2 linked regions of the Anaerobacillus alkaliphilus genome follow. The protein of the gene in region 1 interacts with the protein of each later gene in a pairwise test. Links are inferred from orthologs where the notes say so. Each region holds a gene or a part of one and is shown on either strand. Other genes may lie near its edges.

The links. Proteins that work in one complex are often made in the same cells at the same time.
Region 2: the proteins of recA (region 1) and DS745_RS07640 interact in binary tests that used the Bacillus subtilis proteins (3 or more experiments, as listed by UniProt). The link is inferred for Anaerobacillus alkaliphilus from one-to-one orthologs.

What each region holds. Positions count from the first base shown.
Region 1 is NZ_QOUX01000046.1:234,082-238,676, forward strand. Bases 1-2,964 are described here. They hold recA (recombinase RecA), read right to left. Parts: upstream 2,026-2,964; coding sequence 976-2,025; downstream 1-975. Other genes in these bases: rny (ribonuclease Y), read right to left, coding at 1-681; DS745_RS16340 (DEAD/DEAH box helicase), read right to left, coding at 2,284-2,964. Also shown: more of DS745_RS16340, read right to left, coding at 2,965-3,870; DS745_RS16345 (competence/damage-inducible protein A), read right to left, coding at 3,860-4,595. UniProt on the Bacillus subtilis protein: Multifunctional protein involved in homologous recombination, DNA repair and competence.
Region 2 is NZ_QOUX01000026.1:152,821-157,394, forward strand. The notes cover bases 938-3,880. They hold DS745_RS07640 (YveK family protein), read right to left. Parts: upstream 2,811-3,880; coding sequence 2,064-2,810; downstream 938-2,063. Other genes in these bases: DS745_RS07630 (tyrosine-protein phosphatase), read right to left, coding at 938-1,269; DS745_RS07635 (CpsD/CapB family tyrosine-protein kinase), read right to left, coding at 1,376-2,074; DS745_RS07645 (hypothetical protein), read right to left, coding at 2,975-3,688. Outside these bases: DS745_RS24535 (hypothetical protein), read right to left, coding at 181-321; more of DS745_RS07630, read right to left, coding at 502-937; DS745_RS07650 (S-layer homology domain-containing protein), read right to left, coding at 3,962-4,574. UniProt on the Bacillus subtilis protein: Required for YwqD kinase activity. May bring YwqD and its substrates into contact. Probably involved in the regulation of capsular polysaccharide biosynthesis.

The DNA of each region.
Region 1 (4,595 bases):
AATTCTTCCTTTCATTTCATCGTTTGGAAGAGTTACAACAGAGACTGTAGTCTCGGCTACGTGGTCTGCTGAACAGCGTTGAATCGCAAGTGACACGATTTCTTTTGCTTTCTTATCAGCTTCTTCTTTCGCCCTAGTAACTAATTCTTTAACCATTAATGCTGTTTCGTGAGTTAACTCGTCTTTCACGTCTTTCATAATGATTTCTCTAGCTTCTTCTCTAGTAAACCCAGAAATACGTTCAAGCTCAGCTTGCTGCTTTTGTAAGAGTTCCTCCACTTTGCTATTCATCTCTTCAATATGTCGTTGTTTTTTGGTGAGAGATTCCTCTCGTTTTTCTAATGATTCCTCTTTTTTATCTAAGGTTTCACTTTTGCGATCAAGGACCTCTTCTTTTTGAACCAAACGATTCTCTTGTTTTTGAATCTCATTTCTTCGTTCACGAACATCACGCTCTGCATCCTGACGTAATTTATGAATTTCATCTTTCCCCTCAAGGACAGCTTCCTTCTTTAGTCGATCTGCTTCACGCTTACTTTCTTCAATAATTTGATTCGCTGCATGTTCTGCACTAGAAATCTTCGCTTCTGCAATGGATTTTCGAACAAGATATCCAACAACTGCACTAATTGCTGACAAGACTAGCAAAATGAAGATGAACACGTAGATGTTAATTTCCATACTTTCACCTCCCCTTGCTATCTAATTGTTGGTTTTTCATCAGTACATTATTTCATTTCGTATTAGGTGTGCACATCCAGCACAGGTTACTTTTCTTATAAACATAAAAAAAATAGCCAATAGTAAATGCGGGTATTCTACATAATTGTATAATTGCATACTGTTATTGTCAAGCTTTGTCAATATAACTTGGTTCTAAACCTAAGAAACCAAAAAAACTTACATAAACTTGTACAAAAAAGAATGACCGTTAAATTCACACCGAGCGAATTCAAAGGTCATTCTTAAACCGTCTTATTTTAAATCTAACGGTAAGTCAGCAAATTCATCCTCTGTTGGAAGATCAACTTTAATCTCCCCATTAAGTCCATAGTGTTCACGGATTTTAAGTTCAATTGCATCAGTAATGTCAGGGTTTTCCTTCAAAAATTGCTTTGCATTTTCACGACCTTGACCTAAGCGCTCCTCATTATACGAGTACCACGCACCACTTTTAAGAACAATATCTAAGTCAGAACCAATATCTATGAGCGAACCTTCACGGGAAATACCTTCTCCATACATGATATCTACTTCTGCTTGCTTAAATGGTGGAGCAACCTTGTTCTTTACAACCTTAATTTTTGTCTTGTTACCAACCATATCGTTACCTTGCTTTAACACTTCTGCACGACGTACCTCTAAACGAACAGAAGAATAGAATTTAAGTGCGCGACCACCTGGTGTTGTTTCAGGATTCCCGAACATAACTCCAACTTTTTCACGAATTTGGTTAATAAAGATTGCGATGGTTTTGGATTTATTGATAGCCCCTGAAAGCTTTCTTAATGCCTGTGACATTAAACGAGCTTGAAGACCAATGTGGCTATCTCCCATTTCTCCTTCAATCTCAGCTTTTGGAACAAGAGCAGCTACAGAGTCAATTACAAGAATATCAACTGCACCACTACGTACTAATGCTTCAGCAATTTCTAACGCTTGTTCACCAGTATCTGGTTGCGAAAGAAGTAACTCGTCAATATTTACCCCTAAGTTTTTAGCATAAATTGGATCAAGTGCGTGCTCAGCATCAATAAATGCTGCTTGTCCACCTTTACGTTGTACTTCAGCAATCGCATGAAGCGCAACTGTTGTTTTACCAGAAGATTCTGGTCCGTAAATTTCAATAATTCTTCCTTTTGGATATCCCCCTACGCCTAAAGCAATATCTACAGCTAATGAACCACTTGATATTGTAGAAACTCTTTGTTCAGCTTGTTCCCCAAGTTTCATGATCGAACCTTTTCCAAACTGTTTTTCAATCTGGCGTAACGCCATCTCTAATGCTGCTTTACGATCTCCCATTGTTTCATCTCTCCTTATTTATATATGTAACTTTACTAGTGTTTAATTTTTCATTGATGTAAAATCCCATATCAATATCATAACTTGTTTTTTGAGATTTGCCAATAGTTTTTCCGAACATTTATTCGTCTTTTTTCTGGAAATGAAAAAGAGACTAGTTCCCTTATAGCATAGTGCAAATTGAAGAGAAAAGACAAATTATTTGTCTCCAATTGCACCTACCATACTATGGAAGCTAGCCTCTAATTACTTAGGCAGTTAAACCTTCTTTTCTCGTTTCGGTCTTGGTTTTGCTGGTTCTAAATTGACACGAGCCCCATTTAATCTTGAATAGCGTAATGCTTCATAAAGGAAAGGTGCACTGTCTTCTGGAACTTCGATAAATGTAAAGTTTTCAAAGATATCAATTCGACCAATTGACTTAGCTGGAATTCCCACTAGTTCTGAAACCTCATCAATGACAATTTTAGGTGTTAGTTGGACATTCCTACCAACATTGATAAAGAAACGAACCATTCCTTTAGCGGCACCCGTATCACCAAAGTTATAGCTGTCGTCTTCAACAGTAAATTCACGGTGGAAGGCAATTTTCATTAAGGCAGCAGTTATTTTTTCTGGTGGATAGTCACTAAGCAATTCGTTTACTACCGAATCAAAAAGTGTCAGTTCTTCACCTTCTTCTATTATTGAAACAATTTGTTGCTTCCAAGACTCTTGCTGCTTTTCAACAACATCCTCTATTGTCGGAATTTCTTGAGACGGAATGGACATTTTTATCTCGGACTCAATGGAACGTAAATGCTTCATTTCTCTTGGCGTTACAAGGGTTAATGCTAATCCTTTTCTTCCAGCGCGACCTGTACGTCCAATTCTATGAACATAACTCTCCGGGTCTTGTGGAATATCATAATTAATTACATGTGTAACGTTGTCAACGTCAATCCCTCTAGCTGCTACATCTGTTGCAATTAAAAATTCGATTGTAGAGTCGCGGAATTTCTTCATAACACTGTCACGTTGCATTTGCGTTAAATCTCCATGAAGACCATCAGCCATATACCCTCTTGCTTGAAGGGCTTCAGTCAGTTCTGCAACACCTTTTTTGGTACGGCAAAATAAAATTCCTAAATCAATTTCTTCACTATCAATAATACGGCATAACGAATCTAACTTATTTTTTTCTAATACTTTAAAGTATACCTGGTCGATGGAAGGAGCTGTTACTTCACCTTTATTTATTGAAACAACTTTTGGCTGCTTCATATATTTACGAGATAGCTTCATAATTTCCTGTGGCATCGTTGCTGAGAAAAGAAGCGTTTGTCGCTCTGAGCTTACCTCTTTTAAAATGGATTCAATGTCCTCAACAAATCCCATGTCTAACATTTCATCAGCTTCATCTAAAACAACCGTATGAACCTTGTCTAATTTCAATGTTTTTCTTCTCAGATGATCCAAAACACGTCCAGGTGTTCCGATAATGACATGAACACCTTGCTTCAAGGCACGAATTTGATGACCTATTGACTGGCCACCGTAAATTGGTAGCGTACGTGTACGCTTAAATTTTGATAGTTTTTGCAATTCGCCCGCGACTTGAATCGCTAACTCACGTGTAGGAGTTAAAATAATTGATTGGACATATGGTGCATTAGATACTTTATCGAGAAGAGGAATTCCAAATGCGGCTGTTTTTCCAGTTCCTGTTTGCGCTTGCCCTATAACATCTCCACCTTCAAGAATAACAGGGATCACTTTTTCTTGTATTGGTGACGGAGCTTCAAAGCCCATCTCTTTTATTGCTTTTTTTATTTCATTTGAAATTTGAAAATCATCAAAGTACATTTTTTTTGCCACCTTTTTGTAATTGTTTCAACAGACAATACAAGCCATACTTTACTGAGCGGCTTTGTATTTGTTCCCTTGTACCAGCAAGGTTGATTGGATAACTAATTGTCTCTTCGCCAAGTTTTGCAACTGCGATAAAAACAGTCCCAACCTCTTTGTCTTCTATTTTGGTTGGACCAGCTACCCCAGTAAAACTTATTCCAAAATCGGCTTTTAAAAGAGACCTTACGTTTTCAGCGAGATACTTGGCACATTGTTCACTTACTGCGCCGAACTGTTCAATCACTTCATTTGGCACTTCGAGGAGAGACTGTTTTACATCATTACTGTAGCAGGTTACTCCACCTTTAAAAATACTCGAAACACCAGGATGAGCTGTAATTTCACTCGAAAATAACCCACCAGTAATACTCTCAGCTGCAGCAACACTTAAACTTTGGTCATTAAGCATAGTGATTAGTTCTTTCGTTAATGAAGTATCATCATAGCCGTAGAAATAAGCCCCTACTCTTGCTAAAATTAAGTTTTCTAATTCATCTAGTAATTGTAACCCTACTGCTTTACTCTGATGTTTAACCGTTAGACGTATGGTCACTTCCCCATCCTTTGCTAAAGGTGCAATGGTTGGATTGGTTTGGGCTTCTATTAAATCTAGAAGTTCTGTTTCAAGCTGCGACTCACCTATTCCATAAAAATTTAAAACTCTTGAGATGATTTGTGTT
Region 2 (4,574 bases), on another replicon or contig:
ACAGAACTTAAACTTATAGTCAATCCACCTTTTACCGAGTTAAATAATTAAAGTAAAAGTACGAGGCATCAAACCTCCCCTCACATTACACCGACGACGACAAAACGTCTAAGGCTTTTACACCCACAGCATAACCGAGTACCTCCATTGATAACGGTAAGGAGACATCACCTAAAACGATTAAGTTTTACTCAATAATTGTTTCCTTCGTTCAATTGCTTCTATTACTAAACGTTTGATTGTATCTAACTGATCATCAGTTGCATCCTGCTTGATATATCGGATAGTCTTTACGATTGACTTTGATACTTTATGATCCATAGTTATCACCTTATTAATGTAATGTAGAATGCAAAATGTAGAATGTAGAATGGCGCAAGATTATTCAAAAGATGTCTTTCATCTGTATGGCATCGAAGATGCAATAAATCTCCTCCGAACCAACCCTCACCATTCATAATTCATAATTCTTAATTCTAAACTTTACATTCTACATTGCTCTTAAAAAATCCCCAAAAACTTCTTCCTCTTAATCTTCTCCGGTTGATTCACCGATACAAAACTTCCTTTTACTAACAATTCTGTATTTTCTTGGAAGAGATAACGATAAGAAACACCATATTGCTTATCAATCAGTTCGTAAGCTTCTCTTAGATGAAAGGATCGACTAGTTGTGTTATGAGCATCTGAAGCAATAAAGTGCGTCAAATTGTGTTCAATTAGATCATTTGTGAATTTCTTAATTTTCTTTCCAAATCTTCCTGTCACACTTGACGCTGTAACCTGCGTTAATGCTCCACTTTCCACAAGCTTGTATAATAGATCAGGTGTTTCGATGATTTCACTGTTACGTTCTGGATGAACGATTATTGGCGTTAACCCTTGTAATTGAATATCGTATAGAAGTTTGTTCGTATATCTAGGAACATGATCAGATGGCAGCTCAACAAACAAGTATTTGTTTGTGTTATTTAACGTAAGAATTTCTGCCTTCTCTAAGTTCTTAACCATTTCTCCGTGTATCCGTGTTTCTTGCCCCGGTAAAATGGTTAGAGGGATCTTGGCATCTAGCAATACTTCATTAAGCATGTCTACTTCAGTGAAGATCTTTTCTCTCGAATTTTCATAACTACCATTAAAATGATGGGGAGTGGCAATAATCGTTGTAATTCCTTCTTCCACAGCTAGCTTGGCCATCGCTAACGATTGTTCAATCGTTTTCGGACCATCATCAACCCCTGCAAGTATGTGACAATGGATATCAATCATATTACCTACCCCCTTTACAAAAAATGACTCATTTTACTATTGTTTTACAGAATTCGCACGCCTAATTATAACAACTTTCGTACTAAATAATGATAGGTAATTATTCCTATTTCTTTCCGTAGTAGTAATAATAATCACTTTGTTTTGTTTCTTTACGGTTTAGAACGACACCTAATAACTTCGCTTTTGCACTCACCAATAGTTCTTTTGCCTTAACCGCACCTTCTTTTTCAGTCTTGCCACTTGCCACTACAAGAACCGCTCCATCAGCTTTATTCGCAAGAACCTGTGCATCAGTTACAGCCATTACTGGCGGTGTATCAAAGACGACTGTATCAAAATGTTGCAGTGCTTCTTGAATTAATTCGTCCATACTAGCAGACGCTAATAACTCGGCTGGATTTGGTGGAATTGGCCCACTTGTTAACAGTGATAAATTAGCTACATCTGTTTCAAGTACAACTGCTTTAAGCTCACTTTGCTTTGTTAACACATTCGTAAGACCAAATGTATTTACTTGCCCAAATGTATAATGAGCCGTCGGTTTGCGTAAATCGGCATCGACTAGTAATACATTCTTTCCTTGCTGTGCTAACACTACTGCTAGATTCGCAGCAGTTGTTGATTTCCCTTCACCAGGTCCAGTAGATGTAATGACAATCGTACGTACTTCTTGATCTAATGATGAGAATTGAATATTCGTACGGATTGTACGATATTGCTCAGCAATTGGTGACTTTGGTCGAAGGTGAGTGATCAAACTTCTTCGTTTCGGATCCAATGAATTCTTATCTTTACGCGCCAATTTTGCCACTTCCTTTCTCTACTTTTTCAGACTGACCATAACCATGTTCATTGATATGCTCTTCATCAATTACTGGGATCGCTCCTAGGACTGGAAGACCTAATAATTTTTCTATATCTTCTTCAGTACGAACTGTGTTGTTTAAGAACTCAAGTAAGAATGCTAATCCAACACTTGTCATTAACCCAACAACAAACGCAATCGCCATATTTAAGTTCGGCTTAGGTGAAATTGGCGTTGGCACGGCTGACAATTCTGCTCGTGATAAAATATGAATGTTATCTACTTTCAATAAATACTGTATCTCCCGTTGAAATACTTCTGCAGTTACATTGGCAATTTCGGTTGCCAACACTGGATTTGTATCTTGAACCGTAATCTTCACAACTTGAGATCGTCCTTCTTGAGATACCGTAAGTTGTGTAGCAATATTTCTATCGATCCCGATTTCTTCTTTTACTTGATTTAAAATATACGGACTTTTCATAATCACGTTATACGTTTCAATGTATTTCGAATCTGAGTCAAAAGGATTACCACCAGATAATAACGATGAGATTGACCCAGCCGCTGCTTGACTGACTAATATTTGTGTTGAAGCCTGGTACTTAGGTGTGATCACAAAATAACTCATAATTGCACTAATACCTACAGCTAGGATTGTAATAGATATAATTAACGCAATACGTTTTCTTAACGTTTCAAATAACTCTTTTAAGCTAATTGTTTCTTCCATGATTTCCTCCATCATTCTCTTTATTTCTACAAAACTAGTAAAATTATATCACACAAAAAGACATATTTGTGAATATTACTACATAGTTTCACAGATACATTTCGGGTTATTTCGCGCTTTTTCGCAATAAAAAAGGGTAAAGTGTCGAACTTTACCACCTTAATTTACTTGGTTAATTCTGCTAGCTTTTGAACAGCTCTTTGTTCACGAAGACGCTTTTCCGCTTGGTATTGCGCACGGAATGGACTAGCTTCGTTTTTAGAAAACCCATTTGCAACTAAGTCTACTTCAAGTTCGGTATAAATACGGTTAAACTGTTGGTCCGAGCTTGACTCTAATTTTTGAACGTCAGCAATGAGCTTGTTTTGAAAATCACGCATGCTAACATTTTCATTATTGGCTTGTTTTGCTTTCACATCTGCAATAGCAGCATCTAGGATTGCATCTAGCTCAGCACTAATTTGCCCTTCTAACGCAAGAAACTTCACCATATATTCCTGTTTGACTTCGCTTATGTTTTTATTATTCTCTGTTGTATTGTTCGTTGGTTGAGTTTCTGAATTTGCTGCGCTTGTTCCTGTTGTCGGCTGCGTTGATGATGTGAGAGGCTTGTCAGTTGTTACTTCTGTTGATGAGTTGCTTGTTGATTGGTCATTGTTTGTTGTTTCATTATTTGTTTCTGTTTGTTTATTATCCGGGTTTGTGAACTTTGTCGTATCTACAGTACGAACTTTAATCCCTTCACTTTCTAAGGCAAAAGCTGCTTCAGCCCCAGATAATTCTACTTTTTCTTTCCATTTGACACTACCAAAAACTACTGCACCAATTGCTGCTACTAAGCAGAAGGTTACTAGTAAGTTTCTATATACCTTTTTCATTTCGACTCTCCTTCGACAAAACTTTTTCTTCGTTTATCATACTTGAATAAAAATTCGGTTTCAATAACAAGTATGAAAATGGCGCTAACAATTTACTTGTAAAAATACCTTTTTTTAGTAGAATGCTATATTTTTATCAATTATATCAGCCTTAAATACAAATGAAAAACCTTCATATTACTTTCTTTACAAAGTAGCCCGAAGGGCTCTACCACTACAAAAGAAAACAAACTAGCACTCTATTAACAAAAATGCTAGTTTGTATAAATTTCATTATTTCATTTTTACATTAATCGTAATCGAACGGGAATTTCCATTGCTGTCCGTATACGTTCCTGTCACTGCAAAGCTATCTCTTAGCTCACGGATCAAGCCGAAATCAAGATTTAATTCGGCAATTAACGCCGCAAATGACATGTTGTTTTCACCTTTTGTTAGTGTTTCAGTTTCTGTTCCGCCTAAAGGATTAGAAACAGTCATCGTCACATTTTCCGAAATCGTCATTTTGCCATCACGAAGTGTGCGATTATTTGGCTCAGCGCTAAGATCAAACGAAATCGTCGTTGCTGTCGCTGTGTTAGAAACTGCTCCAGTAATTTGTGTACCTGCTGATGTTGTTAAATGAGCAGCTGAGATCATCGGACGTACCATATCACTAGCCGTTGCATTCACTTGGCCAACGTCATTACCAGAAGTATCTTTTAAATTACCTGTATATGTCACTGAAGGACGAGCATCCGTATCAGCACTTGAACGTTCCGTTAAGTTTAGGGTAATTGTTGAGCCACTTGTTTGAACAGAAGAAATCGTATAGCCGTTAACCGTAAACTTATTTGCTTCTACCGAACTCGAAGCGATAGATACTGAAAACTGTAAAAGAACTGCA